Regions from separate parts of the Plantactinospora sp. GCM10030261 genome, predicted to be linked through region 1. Evidence: predicted binding sites of a transcription regulator. Region 1 holds the regulator's gene; the other holds the start of a gene.

Region 1 (7,133 bases):
CCCGGTCGGGCGTCGGTGACCTCGGTGACGTCGTCGCGCTCCACGATCACCACCCGCTCGGCGTACTCGGCGAGGACCCGGGCGGCCAGCAGGCCGGCGATGCTGCCGCCGAGTACAGCGGCGCGGCCCAGCAGGACCGTGCTGTCCTCGGGCGGCCGCTGGGTGGCGATGTCGTTGAAGATCCGTGCTGGAAAGCGGTACACCCCGTACTCCTGTCTCCAGTGAGGACACGACCTCCGACTCCGACGGACGGGCGGGCGAACACTCGGCCGGCACCCAACCATCGACCGATGGAAGTTTATCGGCTCCCCGACCGCGACCGGTGGCGGTCAGGCGTCGCCGAAGACCTCGGCGATGACGCGGTCGGCGGCAAGCGTCTCGTCCGCTACCTCCGACCAGGTGCCGGCCTTCGCCGTCCACTGCAGACCGGCGAACCGGACCCGCTTCACCCCGTTGCTGTCGGCGTGCGCGACCAGCCAGTGCGCGTACTGCCAACCGGCCTGCTGGTCGGTCGCCACCAGGCTGAGGCCGAGCAGCTCGGCCAGCTCAGCCGTCCGGACCGAGCCCCAGTCCCGGCTCAGCCGGCTGCTCAGCTCGGTCGCCGCGGCGGCGCCGCGCAGCACCGGATCCCGGGGCACGGTGCAGGACACCGCGCCGGTGGCCTCGCCCACCAGGGCCCGGCTGAGCACGCCCGCCTCGTCCGCCCACTTCTGGTACGCCTCGGGGAAGGCCGACCGCTGGACCCGCTGCGCGGCGTCGGTCACCCGCATGCGTTCCCAGCCCCGCACCTTCACCAGCGCGGCGTAGAACCGGTTCGCGGCGTACCGGGGATCGCGGATCTGCTCGGGAGTGCCCCAGCCCTGGCTCGGTCGTTGCTGGAACAGCCCCACCGAGTCACGGTCGCCCCCGGCCAGATTCCGCAGCCCCGACTCCTGGTAGGCGGTGGCGAGCGCCACCACGACGGCCTGCGCCGGCATGCCGCGCCGGATTCCCACGGCGGAGATGGTGGCCGCGTTCGCCATCTGTTCGGGATCCAGGGTCACCTCGCCGTCGGCCCGGACCACGCAGCCGAGCGCCCGCGGCAACGACAGCTGCCCGCCGAACCGGTCCGCCATCACCACGGCCGCAACCGTGATCAGCACCAGGAGAGCGGCCGACGCCGCCACCATCGTCCGAGCCCGCACCCATACCCCCTGCCCGACAACAGTCCGCCCAGCCTACGCCGAAGCGGACGGCCAGGCCGATTGCACGAACGGTCAGTCCGCGGCCGGCACCCAGCTCGCCGGCCGCTTCTCCCGGAACGCCAGCACCCCCTCCCGGCCCTCCGCGGAGAGGAAGTACCCGGTGGAGAGCGTCGACAACTCGGCCAACTCGGCCCGCAGCCCGGTGCCGGCCGGCCGGCGCAGCAGCTCCTTGGCGCCGGCGAGGGCGCCGGGGGCGCCGCGGACCAGGGCCGCGCAGTACCGGTCGACCGCCGCGTCCAGGTCGGCGGCCGGCACGGCCGCGGTGACGAGCCCCACCCGTTCGGCCCGGTCACCGTCGAAGGTCTCGCCGGTCAGGTACAGGTCGGCGGCGGCCCGGGGAGCCAACCGCCGGAGCACGGTGGCGGAGATGACCGCCGGGATGACACCGATCCGCACCTCGGTGAAGGCGAAGGTGGCCTCCCGGGCGCAGACCGCGATGTCGGCGGCCGCGATCAACCCCAGGCCACCGGCCCGCGCCGGACCGCCGACCCGGGCCACCACCGGCTTCGGGCACTCCCACACGGCGGCCAGTACGTCGCCGAGCATGCCGGCGGGGACCGTGCCGCTGGCGTAAGCGGCGGCGGTCTCCTTGAGGTCGGCACCGGAGCAGAAGACCGGGCCGGTGTGGGACAGCACCACGGCCCGCACCGCGTCGTCCGCGACGGCGGCCGTCAGGCCGGCCAGCAGTTCGGTCATCAGCTGGGTGGACAACGCGTTGCGGTTGGCCGGGCTGTCCAGCGTGAGGGTGGTCACCCCGGCCGAGGTGGACACCCGGACGAGCGGGTCGGTGGCGGCAGTCATGGGCGCACAATAGTCGGATGCCTGGCGTCCTCCCAGACGGCGAAGCCGTGCCCGCCGACGGATCGCTGCCGCCCGCCGCGCGGGCCGCCGTCGGCACCCGCGGGTTCGGCGTGTACGTGCATGTGCCGTTCTGCGCGAGCCGGTGCGGCTACTGCGACTTCAACACGTACACCGCGAGCGAACTCGGCGGCGGGGCGAGCCGGGAGACGTACGCCGACGCGGTCCTCGCCGAGCTGGACCTGGCGGCCCGGGTGCTGGACGGGACGCCGCCGGCCCGGGTGGACACCGTCTTCGTCGGCGGTGGCACGCCGACCCTGCTGCCGGCCGCCGACCTGGGCCGGATCCTGGCCGGCATCGACCGCACCTGGGGGCTGGCCGACGACGTGGAGGTGACCACCGAGGCGAACCCGGAGTCGGTGACGCCGGAGTCCCTGGCGGCGTTGCGAGCCGCCGGTTACACCCGGATCTCGCTCGGCATGCAGTCGGCCGCGCCGGGGGTGCTGGCGGTGCTGGACCGGCGGCACCGCCCGGGTCGGGCGGCGGCCGCCGCCGCCGAGGCCCGGGACGCCGGGTTCGAGCACGTCAACCTGGACCTGATCTACGGTACGCCGGGGGAGCGGCCGGAGGACTTCGCGGCCTCGCTGGCCGAGGTCACGGCCGCCGGGGTGGACCACGTCAGCGCGTACGCCCTGATCGTGGAGGACGGCACCCGGCTGGCGGCGAGGATGCGTCGCGGCGAGTTGCCGTACCCGTCGGACGACGAGGCCGCGGACCGTTACCTGGCGGCGGAGGCCGCGCTGGGCGCCGCCGGCTTCTCCTGGTACGAGGTGTCGAACTGGGCCACGTCGCCGGCCGCCCGGTGCCGGCACAACCTGCTCTACTGGACCGGCGGCGACTGGTGGGGCCTCGGCCCGGGGGCACACAGCCACGTCGGCGGCGTGCGCTGGTGGAACGTCAAGCACCCGACCGGGTACGCGCGTCGGCTGGCCGAGGGTCGGTCACCGGGACACGGTCGGGAGCTACTCACCGAGGCGGACCGGCGGACCGAGGATGTGATGCTGCGACTGCGGCTGGCCGACGGGCTGCCGTTGAGCGTGCTGGACGAGGCCGGACGGGCGGCGGCCGACCGGGCGCTGGCGGACGGGCTGCTGGACCCGGCGGCGTACCCGGCGGGCCGGGCGGTGCTCACGCTGCGCGGCCGGCTGCTCGCCGACGCGGTCGTCCGCGACCTGCTGCCCTGAGCCGCCGACGCCGGACCGTCGCTGTCGTCCGATCGACTCGATGTGCGGCATGTCGGGTGGTGGGGGACGACGCAACTCCGCGGTATCCCGCACCTCGGGTGGATCGCGGGCGGTCCGCCGGGTGCCGCGACGGCACCCGGCGGAGCGTCGGTCAGCGCTTCACGAACGGGTAGGACATCGGGTAGCGGTAGACCACGCCCTCGTTGGCCTTGACCGCCCCGATGATGCCGAAGATGACCGGAACCACCCAGACGATCATCGGCAGGAAGAACAGCACCCCGCACGTGACGAACGTCGCGATCCAGGTGATGACGTAGACGACGGCCCAGGTGATCTGGAAGTTGAGAGCCGACACGGCATGCGCCCGCACGGTGGGCGACTGTTGGCCCCGCGCCACCATGGCGATCAGCGGTGCCACCCAGCCCAGCAGCCCGCCGCCGACGATGACGCCGGCCGCGCCCAGGCCGTGCGCGAGCAGTGCCCAGGTCCGGTCGTCGTTGCTGCCGTATCCGGCCGGAGCCGGCCCGGCGCCGTAACCGCCCGGTGGGTAGCCCGGCCCGCCGCTTCCCGGTGGGTAGTCAGGTCCGCCAGCGCTGGTCGGCGGAGGGAAGCCGCTCGGTCCGGCCGAGGCCGGGCCGCCCGGTTGCGGACTGCCTGGCGGGGGGCCGGCGGGCGGATACGGGCCCGGCGGCGAGCCGGGGGTTACGTCTCCCGATGGGGGCGGCGGTGTCGCGGGCGGCAGCGGAGCGGTTGGGTCCGACGAGGCCGGATCCGGATCACCTGCTCCGGGAGGGCGAGGTGGTTCGGTCATGACGTCACGGTAGGACCCGACATCCACCCGCGCCAGTAGCCGAAGGGAGGGCGGTCCGTGATCATCGCGCGATTCGCCGTCGCCGTCGTAGACTGGCACTCGCTACAGTCGAGTGCCAGTCCTTTCGGATGAGGCCGATGGGAGGTGAGCATGGGTCTCGACGAGCGCAAGCTCGACGTCCTCCGGGCGATCGTGGAGGACTACGTCGCCACCCAGGAGCCGGTGGGCAGCCGGGCGCTTGTCGAGCGCCATCAGCTCGGGGTCTCCCCGGCCACCGTGCGCAACGACATGGCCGTGCTCGAGGAGGAGGGCTACATCCGGCAGCCGCACACCAGCGCGGGCCGGGTCCCCACCGACCGGGGCTACCGGCTGTTCGTCGACCGGCTGTCCCGGGTCAAGCCGCTCAGCCCGGCCGAGCGCCGGGCGATCGAACGCTTCCTGGTCGGCGCCGTCGACCTGGACGACGTCGTGCACCGGACGGTGCGGCTGCTCGCACAACTCACCCGGCAGGTCGCCGTCGTGCAGTACCCGAGCCTGGCCCGGTCCTCGGTACGCCACCTGGAACTGGTGCCGATCTCGACCACCCGGCTGATGGTGGTGATGATCGCCGACACCGGACGGGTCGAGCAGCGGCTCGTGGAACTGCCCGGCCCGATCGCCGCCGACGACGTGCTCGATCTGCGCCAGCGGGCGAACGAGAAGCTGGTCGGCACCCGGCTCTCGGAGACTCCGCCGCTGGTCCAGGCGCTCGTCGAGGAGACCTCACCGGACCACCGGTCGGCGATGGCGACGATCTCCTCGGTGCTGCTGGAAACCCTTGTCGAGCGGCACGAGGAGCGGATCGCGCTGGCCGGAACGGCCAACCTCACCCGCGCCGGCCTGCTCGACTTCCAGGGCTCGCTGCGACCGATACTGGAGGCGCTCGAGGAGGAGGTCATCCTGCTCAAGCTGATCGGTGAGGCGGAGCCGAGCGGTCCTCGGGTCCGCATCGGCGACGAGAACGAGATCGACAATCTGCGGGCGGCCTCGGTTGTCAGCACGGGTTACGGTCCAGGTGCCACCATCGTCGGTGGACTGGGCGTCCTCGGGCCGACCCGGATGGATTACCCCGGCACCATCGCCACCGTGCGTGCCGTGGCACGCTACGTGGGTGACCTTTTGGCGCAGAACTGACCCGACCTGCCGACCGGCGGCCGACCTGGAATCGACATGGGGACACGGAACGCAGTGACCAGGGATTACTACGGGATTCTCGGCGTGAGCCGGGACGCCTCGGATGATGAGATCAAGCGCGCCTACCGCAAGTTGGCGCGCCAGTACCACCCGGACGTCAACCCTGACCCGAAGGCGCACGACCGGTTCAAGGAGATCAACGCCGCGTACGAGGTGCTCTCCGACGACCAGAAGCGGCAGATCGTCGATCTGGGCGGCGACCCTCTCGCCCCGGGCGGTGGGGGTGCGGGCGCCGGCCCCGCTGGGGCCGGACCTTTCGTCGGTTTCCAGGACATCATGGACGCGTTCTTCGGAGCCGCCGGTGGTGGCGGCGCCCGCGGCCCCCGTCCTCGGACCCGGCCCGGCGCGGACGCCATCCTCCGGCTCGAACTGGACCTTCAGGAGACCGCCTTCGGGGTGGAGGCGCCGATCACGGTCGACACCGCCGTGCTCTGCACCACCTGTTCCGGGGCGGGCACGGCTGCCGGCACGCACCTGGCCACCTGCGAGGCCTGCGGCGGGCGCGGCGAGATCCAGTCGGTGCAGCGCACCTTCCTCGGCCAGGTCGTCTCGTCCCGGCCCTGCACGGTGTGCCAGGGCTACGGCACCGTGATCCCACACCCCTGCCCCACCTGCGCTGGTGACGGCCGGGTGCGCACCCGGCGCTCGCTCACCGTGAAGATTCCGGCTGGAGTCGAGGACGGCATGCGGATTCGGCTGGCCCAGCAGGGTGAGGTCGGACCCGGTGGTGGCACCGCTGGCGACCTGTACGTCGAGATCCACGAACGGCCGCACGACGTCTACTCCCGCAAGGGTGACGACCTACACTGCCGGGTCACCGTGCCGATGACGGCCGCCGCCCTGGGCACCCGGCTGACCATCAAGACGCTGGACAGCGAGGAGCCGGTCGACGTCAAGCCGGGCACCCAGCCGGGCAGCACGGTCCGGTTGCGCGCCCGCGGCGTGCCGCACCTTCGCGGAACGGGGCGGGGTGATCTTTTCGTGCACCTGGATGTGCGTACCCCCACCAAGATCGACGCCGAGCAGGAACGGATATTGCGGGAGTTCGCGAAGACCCGCGGCGAGGAGGTGGCCGAGTTGACCAAGCAGGGCGGCTTCTTCTCCCGGATGCGGGACGCGTTCAACGGCCACGCCTGAACCGGTGAGCGCGCCGCTGTTCCTGGTCGACGCCTTGCCTCCTGGTAACCGGCACACCCTCGACGGTGCCGAGGGACACCACGCCGCCACCGTGCAACGGCTGCGGGTCGGCGAGAACCTCCTGCTCGCCGACGGCCGGGGCGGCACGGCCACCGCGGTGGTCGCCGCCGTCGGTCGAGGCACGCTCGAACTTGAGATCACCGACCGCGGGTACGCGGAACCGGCGGACCCGCGGCTGGTGGTCGTCCAGGGCATCGCCAAGGGTGACCGCGGTGAACTGGCCGTGCAGGCGATGACGGAGACCGGCGTCGACGAGGTCGTGCCCTGGGCGGCGGCCCGGTCGGTGGTCCAGTGGCGTGGTGAGCGCGGCGCCCGGGCCAGGGAGAAGTGGGTGGCGACCGCGCGGGAGGCCGCCAAGCAGGCGCGCCGCGCCTGGCTGCCGACGATTGCCGGGGAGCCGGACGCGTCGACCACCCGGGTGAGCCGCCGGCTCGCGGCGGCAGCCGCCGGTTTCGTCCTGCACGAGGCGGCGACGGACCGGCTGACCAGGGCCGAGCTTCCACCGGCTGGCGACATCGTCCTGGTGGTCGGGCCGGAGGGCGGCGTGGCGGAGTCCGAGTTGGCGGCGTTCGCCGCTGCCGGGGCACGTCCGGTCCGGTTGGGCGG
Region 2 (7,133 bases), on a different contig from region 1:
AGACCCCGCATCCCCTCTACGCGGCGCACGCCGAGACCCTCACCAGGGCCCTGCACGCGATCACCGAGCGCGGCTACTGGTCCGCCTATCCCGAATCGCCAAGCCCTCGGGTGTACGGAGAGACCGCCGCAGCCGAAGGCGAGGCGGCCTTCCAGGCGTACCTGGGCAACCGGTTCCCCCTCGACCAGCCCGGCGAGCGGGACGAGGTGGCCACCGAGGTCAGCCCGTTCGGCGTCGACCTGGGCGTGCGGTATCCGCACAGCGACCCGGACGCCATGCTCGTCGCCGCCACCGCGGCGCTGCCCGCCTGGCGCGACGCTGGTCCGCAGGCCCGCGCGGGTGTCTGCCTGGAGATCCTCGCTCGGCTGCACAAGCACGTCTTCGAGCTGGCCAACGCGGTGCAGTTCACCAGCGGCCAGGCCTTCGTGATGGCGTTCCAGGCCGGTGGGGCGCACGCGCTGGACCGCGCCCTGGAGGCGATCGCCTACGCGTACGCCGAGATGACCCGGCACCCCGCCACCGCAGACTGGGAGAAGGCGGCCGGCAAGGGCGACCCGTTGCGGATGACCAAGACGTACCACGTGGTGCCGCGCGGCGTCGGCCTGGTGATCGGCTGTAACACCTTCCCGACCTGGAACTCGTATCCCGGACTGTTCGCCTCGCTCGTCACCGGCAACCCGGTCGTGGTGAAGCCACATCCGCGGGCGGTGCTACCGCTCGCCGTCACCGTCCGGTACGCCCGGGAGGTGCTCGCCGAGGCCGGCTTCGACCCCAACCTGGTGCTGCTGGCCGCCGAGGCGCCCGGCGAAGGCCTGGCGTCGACCCTGGCCACCCGTCCCGAGGTGAAAATTGTCGACTTCACCGGCTCTACCGAGTACGGCGACTGGCTGGAGGCCAACGCCCGGCAGGCCGCCGTCTACACCGAGAAGGCCGGACTCAACACGGTCGTCATCGACTCCACCGACGACTTCGCCGGCATGTGCCGCAACCTCGGCTTCACGCTGACGCTCTACAGCGGGCAGATGTGTACCACCTCGCAGAACATTCTCATCCCGGCCGGTGGCATAGACACCGACCAGGGACACAAGAGCTTCGACGAGGTGGCCTCCGGCATCGCCGCCGCGGTCGGCAAGCTCACCGGTGACCCGGCACGTGGGGTCGAACTGACCGGTGCCATCGTCAACGACGGGGTGCTGGAGCGGCTCGCCGAGTCGGCGAAACTCGGTGAGGTGGTGCTGGAGTCGCGTACCGTCGAGCACCCGAAGTTCCCTGACGCGGTGGTGCGTACGCCGACCATCGTGAAGCTGACCGCGGACGCCGCGGCGACGTACGGCCGGGAGTGGTTCGGGCCCATCTCGTTCGTCATCGCGACCGGGTCCACCGAACACAGCCTGCAGATCCTCCAGGACACCGTGGGAACTGGCGGGGCGTTGACCGCGGGCGTCTACTCCACCGACGAGCACGTCCTGGACGCTACCGAGAAGGTGGCCATGGACGTCGGGGTGCACCTGTCGTGCAACCTTACCGGCGGGGTCTTCGTCAACCAGTCCGCGGCCTTCTCCGACTTCCACGCCAGCGGTGCCAACCCGGCCGCCAATGCCGCGCTTACCGACGGCGCGTACGTCGCCAACCGGTTCCGCATCGTCCAGAGCCGCCGCCCCGCGTGACGGAAGGGCCCTTTCTGTCGGCCGTCGGGTACGGGAAGGGGCCCCCTCCTATGGCCGTTTCGCGGTGAACGGCTCAGGTGGTCGGTGCGCGTGCGGCGGCGTTCGTGGGCGTTCGGGTCAGGCGGGGCGACGCATCTGCAGCTCGGTCATCCCCGGCACGGTGGGATGCGGTACGCCGACACCCGTATCGACGAACCCGAGCCGCTGGTATGCCCGGACCGCTCGATCGTTGCCCACCACCACCTCGAGCAGCAGTTCAGGCCGCCCGCAGGATCGGGACCAGGCGGCCACCGCGTCGATCAGGGGCCCGAGCACGCCGCTGCCCCGCCAGGTAGGCGTGAGGTAGACCGCGAAGATCACGGTGGTCCCGGTGTCCCGGGGGGCCACCACACCGCCGGCGTGACCGACGAACCGGCCGTCGTGATCGGCGATGAACTGGCCGCGTTCGGTCCCGCTCGCGCTGCCGGCGATCCGGGCCGCGAACTCGGCGTGCGGTCGGGCGGCCGCTTCGGCCACCGTCTCGAGGAACGCCAGCGGTGAGTCGGCCAGCATCTCCAGCCGCAGGGCACGCATCCGGGCGCTGTCCGCGATCTCCACCCGGCGCACCGTGACGTGGTCCGGTTGGATCGCACGCCGCTCCGCCGCCAGTGGCCCGCCGCGTTGGTCGGACGCCGGGACCGTGCCGGCGCGATCGGATGTCGTGGTGGTGTCGCGGCGGTCCTCTTCCCGGACAGAGGATGTCGGGGGTGCGGGTGGCATGCGTCATGCCTACCGGCGCGGCACCTGCCGGGCAACCCGATTGGCCGACCTGAGATACCGATAGGTGCCCTCCTGGCCGGGTCTATCGGCGCCATCCGGAAAGCGCGCCGAGCGTCCGTTTTGGGGTAGTGCACCGGCGTGACCCCTCGTGTACCGTGCGATTTCGATCGCCGGTTCCGTTGGCCCGCCACGGGTCACGGATCGGTGGCGCCGGGCCGGCGCATGTCGCGCCCGAGGGGGTAATCAGCCCCGCACCATCGAAGTGAGGAAGTGCGCCGTGGCACAGGGCACCGTGAAGTGGTTCAACAGCGAAAAGGGCTACGGATTCATCGCGGTCGACGGTGGGCAGGACGTGTTCGTCCACTTCTCGGCTATTGAGATGGACGGTTACAAGGCCCTTGACGACGGGCAGCGCGTCGAGTTCGAGATCGCGCAGGGACAGAAGGGCCCGCAGGCCGAGCAGGTCCGCCTCATCGCCTGAACCTTGCCCCAAGCCCGGCCGTTCGGCGGCTGGGACACCGGTCGCACCTCGGGCAGGATCATGGTTCCACGCCAGCCGTCGCCAGGAGCACGATGAGCCAGCCCTCCGAGCCGTCCCACCCTGCCACCGACCCGCCCCCGGGGCCAGGGGCCGGCCCACCACAACCTGACCCGACGCATCAGCCGGGTTGGCCGCATCAGCCCGGCCCGCAACAGCCCGACCCGACGCATCAGCCCGCGCCCGGTTGGCCGCAACAGCCCGGTTGGCCGCCGAACCCGCCCGCGCCCAGCGTCGAACCGATGCCGGGGGCGGCCTGGCCGTCACCACAACAGGGCTGGCCGCCCCAGCAGGGTTGGCAGCCGCAGCCGGGTTGGTCGCCACAACCGGGCTGGCCGGGGCCCGGCTGGCAGTCCGCGTACGACTGGAACGACCCGCTGGTGAACCCGCCCGGCGCCGGCGTCGGCGGCTGGTTCGCGCGGAGCTGGGCAGCGGCCCGGCGGAGTTGGCGACCGTTGCTGCCGATCCTGCTGCTCACGCAGATCGCGCCGGCGATCGCGGTCAGCCTGGTCGCCGTGCCCTTCGAGGCCGAGGCGTTGGCCGAGCCGGCGACCGCCGAGGTGACCACGGGTGACCTGCGGCTGATGCTGGGCAACCTGTTCGTCTACTACGGGGTGCTGCTCGGCGGCGCGGTCCTGGCGGCCGTCGTACAGGCGATCGGATGGGCCGCCGGATTCCGGGTGCTCGCCGGTCAGGCCGCGGGGCAGCCGGTGAGCGTGGGTGACGCGTTCCGGTACGGGGTGCGCCGGGCTCCCGGTCTCTGGGCCTGGTCGCTGCTGGTCGGGTTGATCATCGCCGTCGGCCTCTGCGCATGCGTGCTGCCGGGGTTCTATCTGGCGTTCGCCCTGAGCATGACGCTCCCGGTGTACGTGTTCGAGCGCCGCAACCCGATCGGTCGCTCCTTCGGGATGGTGCACACCCAGTTCGGCATGGCGCTCGGCCGGATCGCGATCATCGTCGGGCTGGCCGTGGGCTGCTCCCTGGGGGTCGTCGTCCTGCAGGCGTTGGGGATTGCGGCGACCGGCGGCTCGCTGACCGGACCGAGCACGCTCACCCCCGGGTACGTCGTGGTGACAGTCGTCGCCACGGTGTTCTTCCTGCCTGCCTATCTCCTGGTGCAGGTGGGGCTGCTCACCACGTACGCCGAGCTGCGGGGAAGCGAAGCGCCGGTGACGACCACACGACTCGCCGGCGAACTCGGTTGACCAGCGTTCAGGCGCTTGCACTCGATGGGGGAGAGTGCTAAACAAGGAATTGGCACTCGCGCCATGTGAGTGCCAATGGTCGGGGCGGTAGGGCCGCGGCCGGGGTTCGCTAGGAGTCGGACCGCGGCACGTGGCCGGTCGTCGCGGGCTGTCCGCCCGGCCGGCGGACGTCACTGTCGCCAGGTAGTGACGTCCGAAGGTGCGTAGTTCGTATGCGGTACGCGCGGGCCAACCGGCTCGGGCGGCCGCGAACGTCCAGGAGGACAACGCCGTATGGCCAAGATGATCGCGTTCGACGAAGAGGCGCGCCGCGGCCTCGAGCGGGGCATGAACCAGCTCGCTGACGCCGTGAAGGTGACCCTCGGCCCCAAGGGCCGCAACGTCGTGCTCGAGAAGAAGTGGGGTGCGCCCACCATCACCAACGATGGTGTGAGCATCGCCAAGGAGATCGAGCTCGAGGACCCGTACGAGAAGATCGGCGCTGAGCTGGTCAAGGAGGTCGCGAAGAAGACCGACGACGTGGCCGGTGACGGCACGACGACGGCGACCGTCCTCGCCCAGGCGCTGGTCAAGGAGGGTCTGCGCAACGTCGCGGCGGGCGCCAACCCGATGGCCCTGAAGCGGGGCATCGAGGCTGCCGTCGCGAACGTCTCGGAGGAGCTGACCAAGCTCGCCAAGGACATCGAGACCAAGGAGCAGATCGCCGCCACCGCGTCGATCTCGGCCGGGGACAACAGCGTCGGCGAGATCATCGCCGAGGCTATGGACAAGGTCGGCAAGGAAGGCGTCATCACCGTCGAGGAGAGCAACACCTTCGGCCTGGAGCTGGAGCTCACCGAGGGTATGCGCTTCGACAAGGGTTACATCTCGCCCTACTTCTGGACCGACCCGGAGCGCATGGAGGCCGTCCTCGACGACCCCTACGTGCTCATCGTCAACAGCAAGATCTCCTCGGTGAAGGACCTGCTCCCGATCCTCGAGAAGGTCATGCAGTCGGGCAAGCCGCTGGCCATCATCGCCGAGGACGTCGAGGGCGAGGCCCTGGCCACCCTGGTCGTCAACAAGGTGCGCGGCACCTTCAAGTCGGTCGCCGTCAAGGCGCCGGGCTTCGGTGACCGCCGCAAGGCCATGCTTACCGACATCGGCATCCTCACCGGTGGCCAGGTCGTCAGCGAGGAGGTCGGCCTCAAGCTGGACGCCGTCAGCCTCGACATGCTGGGCCGCGCCCGCAAGGTCGTGGTGACCAAGGACGAGACCACGATCGTCGACGGCGCCGGTGACGCCGAGCAGATCAACGGCCGGGTGAACCAGATCCGCGCCGAGATCGAGCGCAGCGACTCGGACTACGACCGGGAGAAGCTGCAGGAGCGGCTGGCCAAGCTGGCCGGTGGCGTCGCGGTGATCAAGGTCGGCGCGGCCACCGAGGTCGAGCTGAAGGAGCGCAAGCACCGCATCGAGGACGCGGTGCGCAACGCGAAGGCCGCCGTCGAGGAGGGCATCGTCCCGGGTGGTGGCGTCGCGCTGGTGCAGGCCGGCAAGACCGCCTTCGACAAGCTGGACCTGACCGGCGACGAGGCGACCGGCGCGCAGATCGTCAAGATCGCGCTGGACGCCCCGCTGCGGCAGATCGCCGTCAACGCCGGCCTGGAGGGTGGCGTCGTCGTCGAGCGCGTCCGCAACCTGGAGGCCGGTCACGGCCTCAACGCCGCCACCGGCGAGTACGTGGACATGCTGGACGCCGGCATCAACGACCCGGCCAAGGTGACCCGGTCGGCGTTGCAGAACGCCTCGTCGATCGCGGCCCTGTTCCTGACCACCGAGGCCGTCGTGGCGGACAAGCCGGAGAAGACCCCGGCCGCCCCGGCTGCGCCGGGCGGCGGGGACATGGACTTCTGAGTCCACCCGGATCCGGTAAAGCAACACGACCGAGCCGGTCGGAGCCCGCGGGCTCCGACCGGCTCGGTCCGTTTCTGGAGGCCCCGCCTGCCGCTCGACAGCGGTCAGCCGTGCGTCCGTCCCGCCGACCATCCGGCTAGCCAGGCGATCGCTGGAGATCTTGGACAGCACGCGCCCGGCTTCTTCCGGCTGGTCGGCCGCTACGACATCGAGGTGACCGCGACGGGCCGCACCGTCTTCCACGCGCGCGGTACGGAGGAGGACATCTGCCGGCAGCTCAGCTGATCGCGCCGGTGCCCGCGAGTTGCTTGCGGAACAGGAAGAAGACCCGCTCGATCCGGGCGTCGGCCACCCTGGCGTAGAACGGCACCGGACCCACCCAGCTGATCTGCGCCCGTCGCACCCCGGCGGCCCGCTGGTCGCGCAGGCATCGGCGCAACAACACAGCGCCGATGCCGAGCCCCCGGGCCGCCGGTGCGGTGCCCGTCGGTCCGAACCAACTCGGCCGCCCCGAGCCGTACGCGGCGAAGCCGAGCAGCTCACCGTCGCCCCGGACGGCCAGGTGGCAGCCGGCCCCGGGGGATCCGACCGAGCCGGTCAACTCGCCGGCCCACTCGCCGCCGAACTCCCGGGCCAGAGCCACCAACGCCGGTACGTCCGCCGGCCCGGCCGCCCGGACGGTGATTCCCTGATCGGCCAACCGTCGTTCGGCGGACCCGGGGTCCCGGAGCCCGGGGGCGTCGGGATCGGTGAGGTCGACGGTCATGTTCCAGGCCGTACGGTCATGGCGGTAGCCGAGGGCCTCGGCGAGGCAGATCGCCGGGGTGTACCGGACGTCGACGCCGGGCCAGGCGTAGTGCGGCGGGTTGCCGGCGAGCAGCACCTCGGTGGCTCCGCGCCGGGCCAGAGCCGTCTCCAGCGATGCCAGCAGCGCACGTCCGGCTCCCTCCCGGCGTACGGCCGGATGGACGGCGACCAGATCGACGTGTCCGTGGCCCGGCATCCGGTCCGCGAGCGAGCCGATCGCCACGCCGCGCACCTCGTCCCTGGCGCGCGCCACCAGCCCGA

The links. The regulator HrcA, encoded in region 1, represses chaperone genes, less so after heat shock. The targets are predictions, from matches to a motif close to GGTTNGCACNCTCNNNNNGAGNGTGCNAACC.
Region 2: a site for HrcA is predicted at 4,217-4,247, ahead of groL (chaperonin GroEL). Genes of this name have one in related genera too.

The regions. Positions count from the first base shown of each region.
Region 1 covers NZ_JBHTDD010000001.1:636,603-643,735, reverse strand. The annotation lists gene ACFQUZ_RS03240 (FAD-dependent monooxygenase) at 1-203, opposite strand, end outside; gene ACFQUZ_RS03235 (hypothetical protein) at 330-1,169, opposite strand; gene ACFQUZ_RS03230 (enoyl-CoA hydratase-related protein) at 1,257-2,045, opposite strand; gene hemW (radical SAM family heme chaperone HemW) at 2,063-3,286, shown strand; gene ACFQUZ_RS03220 (DUF4870 domain-containing protein) at 3,438-4,097, opposite strand; gene hrcA (heat-inducible transcriptional repressor HrcA) at 4,248-5,270, shown strand; gene dnaJ (molecular chaperone DnaJ) at 5,325-6,467, shown strand; gene ACFQUZ_RS03205 (16S rRNA (uracil(1498)-N(3))-methyltransferase) at 6,472-7,133, shown strand, end outside.
Region 2 covers NZ_JBHTDD010000047.1:1,407-8,539, forward strand. The annotation lists gene paaN (phenylacetic acid degradation protein PaaN) at 1-1,667, shown strand, start outside; gene ACFQUZ_RS31285 (GNAT family N-acetyltransferase) at 1,785-2,240, opposite strand; gene ACFQUZ_RS31290 (cold-shock protein) at 2,704-2,907, shown strand; gene ACFQUZ_RS31295 (hypothetical protein) at 3,207-4,169, shown strand; gene groL (chaperonin GroEL) at 4,443-6,065, shown strand; gene ACFQUZ_RS31305 (GNAT family N-acetyltransferase) at 6,343-7,133, opposite strand, start outside.